Regions from separate parts of the Acidihalobacter sp. genome, predicted to be linked through region 3. Evidence: predicted binding sites of a transcription regulator. Region 3 holds the regulator's gene; each other region holds the start of a gene.
The links. Region 3 encodes sigma-54, which starts transcription at its own class of promoters, with help from an activator protein. Its sites were predicted from a motif close to TGGCANGNTNCNTGCTT; they were not measured.
Positions count from the first base shown of each region.

Region 1: the regulator sigma-54 is predicted to act here: its motif matches at 2,175-2,191, upstream of P8014_RS04885 (flagellar basal body-associated FliL family protein).
Region 2: the regulator sigma-54 is predicted to act here: its motif matches at 2,679-2,695, upstream of P8014_RS15785 (SIR2 family protein).
Region 4: the regulator sigma-54 is predicted to act here: its motif matches at 2,565-2,581, upstream of flgB (flagellar basal body rod protein FlgB).

Region 1 is NZ_JARRQY010000010.1:77,562-82,140, reverse strand. Features, by position in the region: gene fliO (flagellar biosynthetic protein FliO) at 1-92, opposite strand, end outside; gene fliN (flagellar motor switch protein FliN) at 101-610, opposite strand; gene fliM (flagellar motor switch protein FliM) at 630-1,607, opposite strand; gene P8014_RS04885 (flagellar basal body-associated FliL family protein) at 1,615-2,109, opposite strand; gene P8014_RS04880 (HAMP domain-containing methyl-accepting chemotaxis protein) at 2,304-3,659, opposite strand; gene P8014_RS04875 (flagellar hook-length control protein FliK) at 3,933-4,579, opposite strand, start outside.
Region 2 is NZ_JARRQY010000049.1:17,306-21,884, forward strand. Features, by position in the region: gene P8014_RS15775 (autotransporter-associated beta strand repeat-containing protein) at 1-2,038, opposite strand, end outside; gene P8014_RS15780 (DUF3079 domain-containing protein) at 2,289-2,498, opposite strand; gene P8014_RS15785 (SIR2 family protein) at 2,736-3,596, shown strand; gene draG (ADP-ribosyl-[dinitrogen reductase] hydrolase) at 3,609-4,514, opposite strand; gene P8014_RS15795 (nitrogen fixation protein NifQ) at 4,516-4,579, opposite strand, start outside.
Region 3 is NZ_JARRQY010000005.1:10,908-15,486, forward strand. Features, by position in the region: gene lptC (LPS export ABC transporter periplasmic protein LptC) at 1-354, shown strand, start outside; gene lptA (lipopolysaccharide transport periplasmic protein LptA) at 363-890, shown strand; gene lptB (LPS export ABC transporter ATP-binding protein) at 887-1,612, shown strand; gene P8014_RS02240 (RNA polymerase factor sigma-54) at 1,814-3,271, shown strand; gene raiA (ribosome-associated translation inhibitor RaiA) at 3,293-3,610, shown strand; gene P8014_RS02250 (PTS sugar transporter subunit IIA) at 3,603-4,103, shown strand; gene hprK (HPr(Ser) kinase/phosphatase) at 4,167-4,579, shown strand, end outside.
Region 4 is NZ_JARRQY010000010.1:43,931-48,509, forward strand. Features, by position in the region: gene rhtB (homoserine/homoserine lactone efflux protein) at 1-171, shown strand, start outside; gene P8014_RS04720 (methyl-accepting chemotaxis protein) at 399-2,285, shown strand; gene flgB (flagellar basal body rod protein FlgB) at 2,617-3,018, shown strand; gene flgC (flagellar basal body rod protein FlgC) at 3,022-3,453, shown strand; gene P8014_RS04735 (flagellar hook assembly protein FlgD) at 3,474-4,175, shown strand; gene flgE (flagellar hook protein FlgE) at 4,211-4,579, shown strand, end outside.

The DNA of each region.
Region 1 (4,579 bases), on a different contig from region 3:
GCCTGCGCGGCAGAGCCCACCACCTGTCCCGCGAACACGTCCGCAGGCCACGCCAACAGCAGCGCCAGCATCCATCGTGTCGACAACTTCATCGCCACTCTCATTTCAGCTTGCGGACCCGCTCGGCCGGGCTGATCACATCGGTCAGGCGGATGCCGTACTTCTCGTTGACCACCACCACCTCGCCATGCGCGATCAAGGTACCGTTGACCAGCACATCCAGCGGCTCGCCGGCCAGACGGTCCAATTCGACCACCGAGCCCTGGTTCAGGCGCAGCAGATTGCGGATCGGCAGGCGCGTGCGGCCGATTTCCATCGAAACCGTAACCGGAATATCTAGAATGACGTCCAGCGTACCTTCGCCACTCAAATCCAGACCAGCTCCGCCGCCCTCGCTCGCAGCCACATTCTCAAGCTTGCCGAACGACGCCTTCTCATAGGCATCCTCGGGTTTACCCGCCTCCTCGGAATTACCCACCTCCTCGGCAGCCTGCTGTCCGGCCTCGGCCTGCTCGGTTTCGGCCTGCTCAGTCTCGGCTTGCTCGGCAAGCGCTTCGGCCCAGGCATCTTCGGCCGCCTGGTCTTCGGGATCTTTGGGGTCTGCGCTCATGGGTCAACCTCCCGGACAATCAATAGTCGCGCTTGATGTGTTCGACGATCTGCACCGCGTTCTGACCGCGATGCACACCGAAACGGCCGCGCATGACCGACATGTCTTCCGCGCGCAGCAACATGTTGTCGGGCATGTCGAAGGGAATGATGTCGCCGGACTTCAAGCGCATCACCTCCGCCAGCGTCAGCTCGGTTTCAGCCAATACGCCGACGACCTCCACCGGCGCCTCCGATATCTCCTCGCGCAAGCTGCGCAGCCAGCGCTCGTCGATCTCGGTGCGGTCGCTCTGAATGCCGGCATCGAGCACATCGCGAATCGGCTCGATCATCGAATAAGGCATGGTGATGTGCAGATCCCCCCCGCCGCCTTCCAACTCTATGTGGTAAGTCGACACCACCACCACCTCGGTCGGGCTGACGATGTTGGCGAACTGCGGATTCACTTCCGAGTTGATGTACTCGAAACTCAGATCCATAACCGGCGCCCAGGCTTCCTTGATGTCCTCGAACGCCTTGTCCAGCAACAGACTCACTACGCGCATCTCGGTGGGGGTAAAGTCGCGGCCCTCGATCTTGGCGCGGAAGCGGCCATCACCGCCGAAGAAGTTGTCTACCAGGATAAACACCAACTGCGGATCGACCACGAACAGGGCCGTACCGCGCAGGGGCCGGATTCGCACCAGATTCAGGCTGGTCGGCACGAACAGGCTACGTACATACTCGGAGAACTTGAGCACCCGAATGTTCTTGACGCCGATCTCGGCAGCAAAGCGCAGCATGTTGAACAGACTGATACGCAGATGTCTGGCGAACCTTTCGTTGATCATCTCCAAGGTGGGCATGCGCCCACGTACGATCCGTTCCTGACTAGCCAGATCATAGGAACGAGCCCCTTCGGACGGAATTTCCTCCTCGGAGGTATCGACATCTCCGCTGTCGACGCCATGCAGCAGGGCGTCGATTTCTTCCTGGGAAAGGACTTCGTTGTTCGCCATACCAGGCCTACTGCATCACGAGATTAGTGAAATAGACTTGCTCGATCTCACCATGGGCGCCGGCTTCCTTGAGCACCTTGTTGATGCTACCGAGCACTTCCTTACGCAGCTTCTCCTTGCCCTGTGCCGTGCTGATATCCTCGTAGCTCTGGCCGCTCAGCAGAATGATCAGGCGATTGCGAATCGCCGGCATGTTCGTCTTGACCTCTTCGATCACTTTCGGCTCGCGTGCCATCACGTCGATCGCCACTTGCAGATAGCGTGCCTTGGTCGGGTTCTGGAAGTTGACCACCATCGCCGGTGTGATCGAGAAATAGATCGGCGGATGTTTGGCCTCGGTCGCATGAGCCGTATCGGCTCCGGCTCCACCTTTCTTCGAGAACACGCCCGTGAAGAACAGGGTTGCGCCTATACCAGCCACCAACAACAGCACGACGACGACCGCGATGATGATGATCTTTTTGAGCTTGGAACCGCCTTTCTGCGGCTGTTCATCCGCCATGATGTTCTCCTGATTGTTATTCCATAGCCTGAGGCCAGAATATGCGATACGCCGCCCGACAGCATAAGCAAGGGGCGGGCCAAAAACAAAAAATACAACAAAAACAAATTTATACAAAACAAAAAGGGGAGCGCCGCTCCCCTTTCGACGAATCGGCGTCGAAAATCCGACGCCGAATTCTATCCTCTCGACTATTACACCTTGAACTGTCCGACCAGGCCCTGCAGCTGCGCCGCCAGGCGCGCCAGCTCCTCGCTCGCCGCCGCCGTCTGCTGCGAGGCACCCGCCGTCTGCTGCGTCGAAGCGCTGATGCTCGTCACATTCCGGTTGATCTCCTCAGCCACCGCCGTCTGCTCTTCAGCCGCCGTCGCAATCAGCGCATTCATGTCGTTGATCTGGCCCACCGAACGCGTGATCGATTCCAGCGACTGGCCCGCTCCGCGCGCCTGCTCCACACCCGAGCGCGCTCGCTCGCGGCTCGTCTGCATCACGCCCACCGCGTTCTTCGCCCCGCCCTGCAGCCGCTCAATCATACCGCGGATCTCTTCGGTCGAGTCCTGCGTGCGACGCGCCAGCGTGCGCACCTCGTCCGCCACCACCGCAAAGCCCCGACCCTGCTCGCCCGCTCGCGCCGCTTCGATCGCCGCGTTGAGCGCCAGCAGGTTGGTCTGCTCGGAAATCTCCTCGCTGGTCGCCGACAGCTCCTCGGCCGCCGCCGACAACTGCGACGTCGAACCCGCCACCTGACCCACCAGACGCTGGATCCGTTCCACAAAACGGTTGAAAGCGCCGGACAGATGATCCAGCTCATCGTCACGATCGCTCAGTTCCATACGCCGCGTCAGGTCGCCCTCGCCCTGGGCGATCTCGTCCATCATTCTCACCACCCGCCGTATCCGGCGAATCAAGCCGACGATGGCCAGACCGGTCAGACCACCGCCGACCAACATCGAGAACATCAGCAACACTGTGCTCCACCAGGCGGCCTGGGTCAGCATCCTCTGTACCTGCACCTTCTGCCCACTTTCAACGCTTAGAGTCAACTTATCCGCCTTCTGCAACAGAACACGGATCTGCGTCCAAACGGGATGAGACTGATGGCTCAGGATCTGGCGCGCCTTGACGAAGTCATTGGCCTGCAGGCGTTGGATGATTTCCTGACGCTGCGTCCGATTCTGCTTCCACAACCCGGCGACCTGTTCGATCGTCTTGTGCAATTCGCTATCCTTGGGCGACCGCTCCAGAGCGATCTTCAGCGACTCGTCGAAACGCCGCATCGAACCCTCTGCAACCTTGACCCACCGCGGAGGCGTCAGTGGATCGATCATCTTGTTGCGGATGGCAATACCCGACAACAATCCTTCGCTGCTCATGCTTTGCACCGCATGCTCCAGCGGTAGGTCGATATCGACCACGTTATCGAACATCTTGCGCGTCTTGATTTCGAACGACAGCGTGACCACCACCGCCGCTAGCACCAGCAACATCGCAAGTCCAGCCGCACCCAACAGGCGGCCCTTGATCGTATGCGGGATCAAAAACATCGACATACCCCTCTCGCTCGTAACGTAAACCTGTTGTTTTCTGATGAAACGGCGGCACGGAGCATTCCGCACCTCACTGAGTTTATGTCGGTACGCCGAAAGAAATATTTAGGGAAGCGCCGGCCGAACGGCTGCGAGGCCGGACGTTCTCCTTGCGCGGTGCCCGCTCACTCTCGTCTGTCGAGTCAAGATGTCTCCCGCCACACTTTAGTATACTTGGCGATCCACCACACCCGCCCACACCTCAGCGTATGCCGGGTGACCTAGCGGGACAGGGCACTAGACGTAAGTATCAATCATGCCGTTCGACAGCCCATACCAGCGCACCAGGGGACTGGACAACTCGGACGATGGCTCTACTCCGTCAATCGGAGTGAAACCGGACCATGCGGCCTGCGACGTCCACTGCTGCGACATCTGCTGCTGCCCCTGTCCGGATTGACCGGACCAGCCTCCGGCCTGTTGCTGAACATTGACGCTGACCTGCTGGCCACCCTGTCCCAGCATTTCGCGCAAGCGCGGCAGCGCCGCTTCCAAAGCATCCCTGACCGCCGCGTGCTGAGTCTGGAATAACACTTCCGTGTGATGACCATCGACCTTGACATGCACCAACATGGGCCCGAGTTCGCGGGGATGCAGCTGCAATTGCGCCGCATGATTGCCGGCACTACCGGTCATCCAGGAAACGCGTTCGCCTAGCGCGTTCGCGAACCCGGGGTCCGCCAGCGTCAACGGTGCCTGAGCCGAGGCCGTCTGCTGTTGCGTCTGAGTATTCCCAACCGTCCCGGCGCCACCGGCACCGGCACCGGCGTGCGCAGTCAGAGCGGCGGTTATCGAAGCGTTCGTGGATACGACCGTGGGCTCTCCGGCTTTGCCGCCGGCAGCCTGCGTCAACGCCGTCAGCCATGCCTTGAGTTCACCCGCAT
Region 2 (4,579 bases), on a different contig from region 3:
TCAGTTCGCCGCCGGTCATGGAGAACCGGCCCTGCCGGCTGAACGCCCCATTGGTCCCGAGACTGCCCAGATACACGTTGGAGAAACCGCCCGTCAGGCTGTTCGCACTGAAGTTCAGCAGGTCGAAGATCTGACCCGCGCTCAAGTTGAACCCGCTCACCAGCGCGATGTTGAGCACGCCGTCCAGGCCGAGCGCACCATTGACGCTGATCGTGCTGTACGAACCCGAGCCCTGAAGCAGCGCCTGAACGATGCCGTCCGTGCCCTGCGTCAATGCCCCGTCGATGGTCAGATTACCCGGCTGGGTCGCACCTCCGCCCTGGATAACGCCGTCGTTCACCGCGACCGGCCCGGCAACCGTCCCATGCCCGCGCAGGGCGCCGCCGCCGGTCACGGTAACGCCGCCCGCCAGGCCGGCGCCCTGATGCGTGGCGTCGCCCACCTCCAGCACTCCGCCGTTGACCGAAGTGGCCCCGGTGTAGGTGTTGGCGCCGTTCAGCACGACGCGACCCGCGCCGACGCTGGCGGCGGAGAAATTGCTGATCCTTCCGCCGTAGACGAAGGTCTTGCCGGCGCCCGGGGCGATGTTCAGGCTGCTGCTGCCGGTACCACCGCTGATGTCGCCGTTGATCCGCGCCGAGCCGCCCAGAATGTTCAGGCGGCTGTCGCCGCTGCCCAGATCGACCGCCTTGCCGCTGCCGTTGGCGGTGATCGTGCCGTAGTCGTTGACGGTGGCCGCGTTGCCGCCGGTATAGACCGTCGCCGCGCTGCCGCCACCCTCGATGAGGCCGCCGGCCAGATTGTCGATCGTCACGGTGTGGCCGTTGGCCGCGCCGGTCACGGCGATACCCGCGTCGCTGTCACCCTTGATCAAGCCGCTGTTGGTGACGGTCGTGTCGGCATAGATGCCCTGGGGAGGATTGTAGGGAGCGTCCGTATTCGGATTCTTGTCGATCCCCGCCAGCGTGATGCCGCGCCCGGTACCCGTGTTCACGCTACCGTCGGCGTTGGTCGCGGAATTGACGCCCTCGATGGTGCCGGAATTGACGATCGTGCCACCGCCGACCGTGACGCCCTCGCTGGTGTCGTTATAGGCGTGCAGCGACTTGATCGTACCGGTATTGGTGAGATTCACCAGGCCGTCGACGTCCACCGCGTCGCCGTCGCGGGTCACGCCGTTGCCGGTGATCGTGCCGTGATTGACGATGGTCACCACCTCATTGCCGTTGAAGCCGTCGATGTTGATCCCCGACCCGTTGTCGCCCTGAATCGTGCCGCCCAGATTGTTGGTCACGTTCATGGTGTAGCTGCCGGCGGTCGTGGTGTCGGTATTGCCGCCGGTGATGCCGTGGCGCGCACCTTCGATCGTCCCCGTACCGGCCACACCGGCGCCGCCATTGGCAGCGTTCACGATGGTCGCGCCGCTGTTGCTCTGCGCGTCGACGCCGTCGCTCGACGAATCCGTCGCGGTCACCGACTTGATAAGGCCATCGTTGTTGATCACACCGTTGACGCCGGGACGCACGGCATCCGCCTCGCTGGCCTTGATCACGCCGCTGGCATAGTTGTTCAGGATATTCAGGCCGGTCCCGATATGATTGAAATCGATCGCCTGGGCGCCGCCGTCCGAGACGTTCAGGGAATCGAGCGTGCCGTAGTTGTCGAACAGAACGCTGTCGCTGGACTTGTGCATCTGGATGACGTCGGCATCGTGCGTCCGAATCACTGCTCCCGCCTGATTGGTGACCGTCAGATTCAGTCCGCCCGAGTTGGCCCGAATGGCGCGGCCGTCGCCGGACTGCTCGATCGTTCCGGCGTTATCGATCGTCGAACTACCCTTGATATCGACCGCAACCTTGTCTCCGGAAACGGAGAGCGTGCCGCCGGATTTCACCGTCCCCGTATCGCCATCCTTCAGCTTTTGTGCGGAGTGCAGCGTATCGCCGCTGTCCACCGTGAAGGACCCGGCCGTCGCCTGGCTCACGTCGACCAGGGCCAAACTGCCGATCACCAAAATCACTCCGGTTCTTATTTTCATGGACGCTCCCCTGGGTGTTGAAAACCAAATCAAGGGATACTGAAGGCGTCATGTGACCTTGTGATTAACGGGCTATTACACTGCCTGTCGAATTCGCTCCATCGGAATTCGATGTGCACGAGACATGGCGACGCATGTGTCCACGGACACTGAGAGGAATTGAACTACCGGGATGAACACAAAGTACCCGGTCGGACGAGGGCTAAGCAAGCGGGTACCCGCAGAGGCACACGCACCGGTCTTGCCGGCATCAGTGTTTTGCTTCGGATTTGGCGGGACCCTGAGCCTGCTCCAGCGGCTCCAGGCCCCATTCGTACCAGTCGTCGCCGAACAACTCCGCCGGATGCTGCACGCGGTCCGTGCCGTTCCCGCAGGCGAGGTCATCGGCCGGGCAGTACTTGTCACAGCCCCAGCAGATACGCTCCGGGTGACTGGGATTCAAGGGAAATTTTTTCGCCACGGGACGCTGCCTCCATCGTTGCGGCCGGATAATCGTCGCTGGATATTCTCGGTGAATATCCGCTCTCCTACCTTGATTGGAATCAAACCAAGTGCAGGCAAAACTCCAAACGCTTGTGCCAATCACAACAAAAAATCATCAAAAACAAATTAACTTATTGATTTTAAATACCCTAACAACTGGCTCGATTTCTGCTTGAACACAGGAACCGACATCCAGACATACGGGATTGGACGCATGCACGACTCACTCCTGCACGACCTGATCGACGGCATTCGTGCCGGCGACATCGCCCCCTACCTCGGCGCGGGCGCATTGCGCGGCGTAACCGACACCGCCAGCGGCGAGGCAATTCCGGCCCAGAGCGAAGAGCTGATCCTGGCACTCAACAACGGCCAGCCCATGGCGCCGCGGCTGATGTACGAATTCCCGCGCGCCGCCATGCACGTCGAACTCAAGCGCGGACGCAGCACGGTCAACCGCTTCCTCACCGAGACCTACGCCAACCGCAGCTGGACGCGCAGCGCGCTGCACGCGGCGCTGGCCGAACTGCAGGCCCCCTACGTCATCGACATCAACCGCGACACCCAACTGCAGGAACTCTACGCCGACCGCCCACATCTGCTGATCCACGGCATCGCACGCATCGGCGGCACCGACTTCCGCTACAAGCTCTACCGCTACGACGGCAGCGCCTACGCGGAAATCACCACCGAAGAGGCCGACCCGGCTCTGCCCGTGCTGTTCAAACCCATGGGCTCGCCGACCCCGGAACCGAGCTTCATCGCCTCGGACGCCGATTACGTGGACTACATCACCGAGCTGATGGGCGGCTTCGCCGTGCCCGCTTTTCTGAAGCGCCGCCGCAAAGGTCTGCGCTATCTGTTCGTCGGCCTGCGCATGCTGCGCGATACCGAGCGCATGGTGCTGAGCGACCTGATCTACGCCAACGCCGGCGAACCGGCCGGCTGGGCCTTGATCCCCGAGCCTACGGCGAAGGAGGAACGCTTCTGCGCCCGCCAAGGCATCGAGATCGTCGAGGCGGATACGGACGACCTGCTGGCCGCGATCGAGGAAACCGCGCTGGCGCCCGCCTGAAGCGCCGGCGCCTCAAACACCGCTGACGGCAATCAGCGCGCGCGCCTGTCGTTCGCAGGCCGCGCGCGTCTCGCCGTCCAGCGCACGCACCCAGCGATAGGGAATCGCCTTGGCGCCGTCGCGCGCGCCGGCAAGCATGCCGGCGATGGCGCCGGTGGTGTCGGCATCGCCGCCGCGGTTGACCACATCGACCAGACAGGCCTCGAAGCCGTCGGTATCGAACAAGGCCTGGAACACCGCCTGCATCGTCTCGACGATATAGGCGCTGGGATTTTCGCGCGGCTGGCGCCTGCGGAATTCGAACTCCGGATGGCAGTCGACGAGTTCTCGCGCCAGACCGTGCAGTTCGACGACGATACACGGCGAGCTGCCCAAAGCGCACTGCACCATGCGTACGACGCATTCGCAGGCCGCGTCCGACAGCGGATTGTTGTGCGTAATATGCGCTTGCGCGCGCACCGCGGCACCGACTTCGCCGTCTGACCGCCCCAGGGTGGCCAGCGCCACCGGCAGGCAGCGCATGCAGGCGCCGTTGCCGGCATCATGTTCGCTCGGCGGCGCCTCGGTTTCGCCGGTACGACGAAAGTGCAGCAGGCCGCGGCGCACGGTGTTGCCGATGTCCACCGGCTTGGCGCGCATCCAGGCGTCGAAGGCCCGCGCCGCCGCCTCTGCATCCACCCGGCCGCAGGCGATCACCGCTTCGCCCAGAGCCAGACTCATGGTGGTATCGTCGGTCACCTGCCCGCGCCGCAGCTTCAGCCAGCCGCCGCCGCGCATGCGAGCGTGCACGCCGAAGGTGGCGCGGATCTCGCGCGGGGTCATGAACTCGACGGTGGCGCCCAAGGCATCGCCCACCGCCAGCCCGAGGTAGGCACCGCGGGCCCGATCGAGCAGATCCGCATCGGCGGCTACGGTCACCCTATTCTTCGGGTCCGAAGCACTCGGCATAGTCGACGCACACCTCGCAGGACGGCGCGCGGCAG
Region 3 (4,579 bases):
CTGACCCACACGCTACCCGACGACATCACCCACCTACAGGATGTCGTACTGACCGTCTACCCTCAGACCGGGGCCCCCGTCATCCTGACCACGCCCCGCGCGGACCTGCAGGCCGACGGCGAACACGTACACATGCCCGAGAGGGTGGTCATAACGCGTTCGGCCACCGACGGAGAACTCAAGCTGGTCACCTCCGACCTATACGTCAACATCCGCACCCAGACCGCTACCAGCCAGGCGCATACGACCATCGACGCTCCCGGTTACCATGTACAGGGGCTTGGCCTTCACGCCGACTTCGCCGACCATGTCTTCGAACTGCTGCGCGAGGTGCGCAGCACCTACCAGCGCTGACGACCACTATGCGAAACGATCTCATTAGCCCACGCCTGCTCCTGACCACCGCCCTGTTCTGCCTGGCGCCCCTGCCCGCCGCTGCGCAAACTCCGGCAGCGCCCGAGGCTCCGGTACACATCAGCGCCGACCATTTCCGCTTCAACCAGCAGAAAGGCACCGGAAACTACAGCGGCAACGTGGTGGTCACCCAGGACAAACTCATGATCAAGGGCGACAAGCTGGACATCCTCGCCCCCAACAGCGGACCGATCCAGAAACTGACCATGATCGGCACGCCGGCGACCTTCGAAGACACCACCGCCGAAGGCAAGCGCATCACCGGCCAGGCAAAGAACATGGTCTACAACCCCGCCGAACAGAGCATCGTGCTCACCGGCGACGCCCAGCTACAGCAGCGCGGCAACGCCTTCCGCGCCAGTCGCATCGTCTACGACATCCGGCGCGACCTGGTCGACGCCGGCGCGCCGGGACAACGCATCGAGGCCACCTACACACCCGCCACGGGCAAGACCGCGGAGACGCCAAAACAATGAGCGTGCTGCGCGGCACCGAACTCGCCAAGCGCTACCGCGGCCGCGACGTACTGGCCAGCGTCTCGCTGGAAGTCGCTAGCGGCGAAGTGGTCGGCCTACTCGGCCCTAACGGCGCCGGCAAGACCACCTGCTTCTACATCATGGTCGGCCTGATCCAGGCCGATGGAGGCAACATCCAGCTCAACGAACAGGAGATCACGCGTTTCCCCATGCACGCGCGCGCGCGCATGGGCATCGGCTACCTGCCGCAGGAAGCCTCCGTGTTCCGCCGTCTGAGCGTCGAGGACAACATCCGCGCCGTACTGGAACTGCGCAAGGAACTCGATGCCAAGGGCCGCGAGGAAGCGCTCGACGCCCTGCTCGAGGAACTCCAGATCGGGCATATCCACGACAGCCGCGGCTACAGCCTCTCGGGCGGTGAACGCCGGCGCGTCGAAATCGCCCGTGCCCTGGCCGCCGACCCCGCCTTCATCCTGCTCGACGAACCTTTCGCCGGCGTCGATCCGATTTCCGTACTCGACATCCAGCGCATCGTGCGCCATCTGAGCGAGCGCAACATCGGCGTGCTGATCACCGATCACAACGTGCGCGAAACCCTGGGTATCTGCCAACGGGCCTACATTCTGAGCGAAGGGCGCGTGCTCGCCGAAGGCGGCCCCGAGGACATCCTGCACAATCGCAAGGCCCGCGAGGTCTACCTCGGTGAAGACTTCAAACTGTGATGCCGCACCAGCGCTGCCTCGCGCACCTCGGCGGACGGCGCCTCCGGCCTCGTACGCCAGCAGAGCGCACCATGCGGATCGAGAGCACATCTTGCATCCGAGATGGATTCGATATAATCCTGGACATGACACAGCAAAAACCAGACAGGAGGCACCGGCCTGCTGGAGCGAGCGGCGAAACGCCGCAATGACGGAAACCCGATGATCAAGCCTTCGATTCAACTCAAGCTGGGGCAGCAACTGGCCATGACGCCCCAGTTGCAGCAGGCGATTCGCCTGCTGCAGTATTCCACCCTAGAGCTGCAGACCCACATCCAGGAGATTCTAGAAACCAATCCGCTGCTGGACAGCGACGAGGAAAACGACGAGAACTACCCGGCCGAAGATCAAGAAAACGACGACTCTACCACCAGCGCCGAAGACACGATCCCGGACGACCTGCCCGTCGACAGCGCCTGGGAGGACATCTATGAGCCGGCCAACGTACCAGGCTCCGGCAATGGCCGCCTTGAAGGCGAGGAGCGCGATCCCTACGAATCCCAAAGCGGGGGTGACGAATCGCTGATCGACCATCTGCTGTGGCAGATCCACCTCACCACGATGAACGATCAGGACCGGCAGATCGCCATCAACCTGATCGACGCCATCGACGAAGACGGCTACCTGCAGGAAGATCTGCCCACCCTGCAGAACAGCCTGACCCAGGAACTGGGACTGGAAGAGCCGCTCGAGATCGAGGATATCGAGGCGGTACGGCACCTCATCCAGCGCCTCGATCCGCCCGGCTGCGGCGCCCGCAACCTGTCCGAATGTCTGCTGGCACAGCTCTATGAACTGCCCGCCGACACGCCCTGGCTGGAAGCCGTCCGCAAGCTCATCGGCGAACATCTCGATCTGCTCGCCAACCACGATTTCAAAACGCTCATGCGCCGCCTCGAACTCGACGAGGCCGGCCTGCAGAGCGCAGTTGCACTGATACAGACGCTCAACCCACGCCCCGGTGCGCAGATCAGCGATCGCCGGCCCGAGTACATCGTACCTGACGTCATCGTGCGCAAGCAGGATCAGCGCTGGCGCGTCGAACTCAACACCGAAGCCATCCCGCGCCTGCGCGTGAACGCCACCTACGCAGCCATGGTCAAGCGCGCCGACACCAGCACGGACAACACCTACATCAAAAACCAGCTGCAGGAGGCACGCTGGTTCATCAAGAGTCTGCAGAGCCGTAACGAAACGCTGCTGCGCGTGGCCTCCGCCATCGTCGAACAACAGCGCGGCTTTCTCGAATATGGCGAGGAAGCCATGAAACCGCTGGTACTGCGCGACATCGCCGAGCAGGTCGAAATGCACGAATCGACCATCTCCCGCGTCACCACGCAGAAATACATGCACACCCCGCGCGGCATCTTCGAGTTCAAGTATTTCTTCTCCAGCCATGTCGGCACCGCCGACGGCGGCGAGTGCTCGGCGGTGGCCATCCGCGCGATGATTCGCAAGCTCATCGAAGGGGAACCTGGCGACAAACCCCTTTCAGACAGTAAAATCGCCGCCCTTTTGGGAGAGAAGGGCATTCAGGTGGCCCGCCGCACGGTCGCCAAGTACCGCGAGGGCATGAATATTCTCTCTTCCAGCGAACGCAAACGCCTGACGAAGGCCTGACAGACAACAATGGAGTCACCCATGCAGATCAACCTCACTGGCCACCACCTCGAACTCACCGACCCGCTGCGTGCCTACGTCGAAGAGAAATTCCAGCGCCTGGAGCGCCATTTCGACAATGTGATCGACGTACATGTCGTGCTCAGCGTCGAGAAACTCCGCCAGAAGGCCGAAGCCAGTCTGCTGCTCGGCGGCAACCAGCTGCATGCGGAAGCGGAAACCGAGGACATGTACGCCGCCATCGACGGTCTGGTGGACAAGCTCGACCGGCAGGTCGTCAAGCACAAGGAAAAGATCAAGGACCACCACAAGGCCGACGCCGACAAACGTCTTGCCTGAATCCACCAACGCTGTAGGTCACACCATGCAGATCGGCGAACTACTGAGCCTGGATCGCGTCGTAGACAACGCCGACGTTACCAGCAAAAAACGTACTCTGGAATTGCTCGGTCAGCTGCTAGGCAGTGAGGAAACCGGCCTTTCGGCCGATGAGGTTTTCGACACTCTGCTGGCGCGCGAACGACTGGGCAGCACCGGGCTCGGTGCGGGCGTAGCCATTCCCCACGGGCGCATGAAAGGCATCGGACGGGCAGTCGGCGCATTCGTCAAACTGCACGAAGGGATCGATTTCGACGCGCCCGACAAACACCCCGTCGATCTGCTCTTCGCATTGATCGTGCCGGAGGAATGCACTGACGCGCATCTCGACATCCTCGCTCAGCTCGCCAGACTGTTTCGTGACGCCGACACCGTTGCACAACTACGCCAGTGTACGGACAGCGAGACGCTTTACCGCGCACTAACCGAATGGAGTGCGCGGCACGCCGCCTGACCGGACAAGAATCCGGGGCGCAGAAGTGCCGAAAGCGCCCCGGAATTCAGTAGACTAGCCAGCATGGAATCCACTCCGCTGACTGTTCAGATGCTGTTCGAGACTCTTTGCGACAAGCTGCAGCTCGAATGGACGGCTGGGCGCAAGGGCGCACAGCGCGCACTCAGCAGCGCCCGCTGCCCCTGGGGCGGCGCCACGCTGGTCAGCCATCTCGACCTCATCACCACCAGTGCGGTTCAGGTAATCGGCCCGGCCGAGATGGAATATCTCACCGAGCTGCCGCCGGCCGAACGCGCCGAAGCCATCCGACATCTGTTTCAAGCCACCGTCGTGGTGCTGCTGGCCGACGGTCTGACCGCCGGCCAGACCCTGCGCGCCGCGGCCGACTCGCGCAACGTGCCGTTGTTCACCACGCCACTGGCCGAACAGGAATTGCTCAGCCAGCTGCGCTACTACCTCAGCGAAGCGCTTGCCGA
Region 4 (4,579 bases), on a different contig from region 3:
GTCACGCTGGTCGCGGTGGATACGCTGGTCATGAGCGGCTACAGCGGTTTGGCATCGCGCCTGCGCCGCATGACCGCCAGTCCGCGCGCGATCACGCGCCTGAACCGGATCAGCGGTTCGGCCCTGATCGGCGCGGCCATGCTGCTGTCGACGATTCATGGCCGCAACTGAGGGTGTACCGCGTGATGAGGGAACGCTGCGCGCGTCGGCAGATCACTTCTGCAGACATTTGTCCGGTATGTGCTGAGAGGGAGTAAGGGAACAGGATCGCTACCTCAAGTTTGCAGTGGCGGCGCCGATATTTGTGTAGCGCTTGCAATGGTTGTGAGGCGGTCTGGGCTGGCCGTCTCGTTGCGAGAGTAGTTCGACCTAAAATAACCAATATGGGGTCTTCAGGTATGAACCGTTTGTCCTTCAGCCAAAAGCTGTTGCTTTCGTTCGCCCTCTTGCTCGTGCTTGTGGTCGGCATCAACTCCTGGCTCTCCGAGAGTACTCTCAGCAAGACATCGAATGTCTATCTGCAGGAGATGGGGGACACCCTTGCGTATGCCGGCACCACGGATGTGGAGGAGTGGTTGCAGACGCGCCTCGACCTGCTGAAGGCCGTTGCCGGGCAGGTGACCAAGGTCGGCGACGACGCGCAGGCGCGCAGGATTTTCATGACCGCCAAGGAAGGGGGCGGTTTCAAGTCCGTATACGTCGGCACGACGAGTGGCAAGATGCTGATGGAGTCGACCCAGGATGAAGCCAAGCTGCCCGCAGGCTACGATCCGCGCACGCGTTCCTGGTATAAGCAGGCCGAGCAGACCCAGCAGGCCGGTTTCACTCAGCCCCATGTCGACGCCAGCACCGGCCAGGTGCTGATCTCCGTCGTGGCGCCGGTTACCACGGGCGACTATCGAGGCGTTGTCGCCGCCGATATCCCGCTGTCGGCCCTGGACGGGATGCTCAAGCCTCTGGGCATCGGCCAGGACGGTTATGCCATTCTGGTCGATAAGGACGGCACCATCCTCTCCGCGCCGCAGCAGGATCTGTTCGGCAAGCCGATCAAGACTCTGCTGGGAACGGCTGCGCCGCTGGTTGCACAGACGCACTTCTACGGCATAGACGGTAAGGAATGGCGCGTGAGCTTTCATCCGGTAGAGGTTGCCGGTACGAAGTGGTACCTCGGCCTGCTGACCGAGCAGTCGGTGGTGGATAAGCCGTTGATCACGGCGCGCTGGCAGGTTGCGCTGGTGACCCTGATCGGTCTGGCGCTTGCTTTGGTGATCCTGTACCTCAGCTTGCGTACGCTGCTGCAACCCGTGCGTATGCTGCTGGCCGCGTTGCACGATCTCGCCAGCGGCGAAGCCGATCTGACGCGGCGGCTTACGGCGCATACTTCGGATGAGTTCGGCGAAATGGCTGAGGCCTTCAATCGTTTCGTCGAGCGCATCCACCAGTCCTTCGGGCAGGTGGCCGGATCGACCTCGCAGCTGGCTGCGGCCGCCGAGGAGCTTTCTGGTACCAGCGAGGAGGTCAGCCGCACCGTCGATCGCCAGCAGAGTGAGACCGAGCAGGTGGCCACGGCGATGAACGAGATGTCGGCTACGGTCAATGAGGTGGCAAAGAATGCCGCGGACGCCGCGCGTTCGGCCAAGGAGGCGCAGGAAAACACCTCCGATTCAGCACATCTGGTGGAGGTCAACGCCAACAATATGCGGCAGTTGGCCGGAGAGATCGAAAATGCCAGCCAGATCATCGATGAGCTGCGCCGTGGTACGGAGTCGATCGATAAGGTTCTCGAGGTCATCAACAGCATCTCGGAACAGACCAATCTGCTGGCGCTGAACGCGGCGATCGAGGCGGCGCGCGCCGGCGAGCATGGGCGAGGTTTCGCTGTGGTTGCGGATGAGGTGCGTACGCTGGCGCGGCGCACCCAGGACTCGACGGCGGAAATCCAGACCATGATCGAGAGCTTGCAGAGCGGGGCGCAGAATGCGGTGCATGCCATTGGGCAGGGCCGTGACCGGGCGCATGAGAGCGCTGAACGGGCGAGCGAGAACAGTGCCCTGCTCAAGGCGACGACCGAGGCCGTGTCCCGTATCAACGACATGAATGCGATGATCGCCAGTGCGGCCGAGGAACAGTCGGCAGTAGCAGAGGAGATCAATCGCAACGTCGCCAACATCAATCAGGCCGGCGACGAAAGCGTACAGGGTGTGCGGCAGGTCGCCACGGCGAGTGATGAGCTTGCTCGTCTCGCGGCGCAGCTGCAGTCGCTGGTCGGCGGCTTCAAGATCTGAAACGCGTTTGTTCTTAAGGCGTGGCCGGTTCCCTATCCGGCTGCGTCGCCCGCCGTTCTCCGGGCTAGTCGACGCAAAGTCGAATTCTTGACGTAAAGTTTTTCTTCTACGCACTGACGCCGATCTTTTGACGTCGGCAAGCGGCCAGCCGCCGTTTGCCGCGTGGCGGTGACGCATTGCCGCTCGCGCGTGTCCAACGCTCTTCACGGCCCGCCGTTGTTGTCTTCGCCTGGGCTCCAAGCCCTGTGCCGACACGTATTCACAGTCATATTCGATGCTTGGCATCCAAATTGCTTTTCCCTGTCGAGTAGAACATCACAGGACGCGAAACATGCCGTTCTCCATCGACAAAGCGCTGGCCACGTTTCCCCAGGCACTGCAGTTGGAAACCAAGCGGGCGGAGCTACTGGCCTCTAACATCGCCAATGCCGACACGCCGGACTACAAGGCGCGCGACATCAACTTCAAGGCGGCATTGCAGGCGGCGCGAGGTCAGCCTCAAGGTTTGCCACTGGCGCCTACGGATTCCGGTGTGAGTCTGCAGGCGGTCGGACAGAGCGGGACCGCGCAAGTGATGTACCAGGTGCCGCTGCAGCCTTCGCTGGACGGCAATACGGTGGACTTGCAGCGTAACCAGGCCGAGTTCGGGGAAAACGCCTTGCGTTACCAGGCGACGCTGAGTTTTCTCGGCAGTCGCATCAGCGGTCTGCGCAAGGCTTTGACGGGGCAATAAACCATGAGTCTCTACAACATTTTCGGTATTGCCGGATCGGGCATGAGTGCGCAGAGCGTGCGGCTAAACACGGTCGCCAGCAATCTGGCCAACGCCAACGACGTCGCGGGCAGTGAGAAAGACGCCTATCGCGCCCGCCAGCCGGTGTTCAAGGCCGTGCTGAAAGACGCTCAGGGTGGTGGCGGCGTCGCTGAGCAGGCCGCTGTGGGCGTTCAGGTGACCGAGATTCAGCAAAGCGAGGCGCCGGTGCGCAAGGAATATCAACCGGGCAATCCGTTGGCCGACAAGGAAGGTTACGTCTACACCTCGAACGTCAACACCGTCGAGCAGATGGCCAACATGATCTCCGCGTCGCGCAGCTATCAGAGCAACGTCAACGTGGTGAGTACTACACAGCAACTGTTGCTCAACACGCTGCAGCTGGCGAACAAATAATCCGCCCTGGAGGCCGGAACATGACAGTCGCAACCAGTAACACCTCCGCGTACAGCACCTATCAGCAGTTGGGGCTCGCACCGTCCACATCGAGCACCTCGTCGGGGGTCAGCGGTACGGGTGCGTTGGGTGAGGACGCTTTCCTCAAGCTGATGGTCACCGAGATTCAGAACCAGGATCCGACCAAGCCCGTCGACAGTCAGAGCTTTCTCGCCCAGTTGGCCCAGTTCAGCTCGGTGACCGGCATCCAGAACCTGCAGAAGACCGTCACCAATCTGGCCGGCTCGCTGACCACCAGTCAGTCGCTGCAGGCAGCCAGTCTGGTCGGCCACAACGTCCTGGTGCCTGCCAAGCAGGCGGAGTTGCCCGCGAGCGGTGGACTGAGCGGGGCGGTCGATGTGAGCACAGCCGCGCAACGCGTCGTCGTCGGCGTGTACAGCGCCAGCGGACAGCTGGTCAAACAGATCGACCTGGGGGCGCAGTCCGCTGGATTGGCCGGTTTTACCTGGGACGGCACCGACAGCAACGGTACGCCCATGCCGGCGGGTACTTATGCCATTCGCGCCGAGGCCGCTGTCGACGGAAAAGCCGAGGCAATGGATACCCTGGCCAGCACGCGCGTCAATAGCGTCACCTTGGGCAGCAACGGCGGTTCGATAACCCTGGGTCTGGCTGACGGGCTCGGGAACGTGGATCTCTCGAAAGTGCGGCAGATCAGTTGAGCGGAATAAGTACTCGTTTCTAAGGAGCAAACGACATGGCATTCGGAACAGCATTGACCGGCTTGAACGCCGCCTCCGAGGCGCTGAACGTTACCGGTAACAACATTGCCAATGCGGGCACCACCGGTTTCAAGCGCTCGCGTGCCGAGTTCGGCGATATCTATTCGACAGCCTACGGAGGTATGAGCAATCGCTCTGTTGGCTCCGGCGTTCAGCTGCAGGCGGTGACACAGCACTTCACCCAGGGCTCGATGAATAACACCGGCAACAGTCTGGATCTGGCGGTCAACGGCAAGGGATTCTTCGTTTTCAGCGATCAGGGCAGCCAGGTGTACAGCAGGGCGGGTGCCCTGCAGGTCGACCGGGACGGCTACGTGGTCAACTCGCAGGGCCAGCGCCTGCAG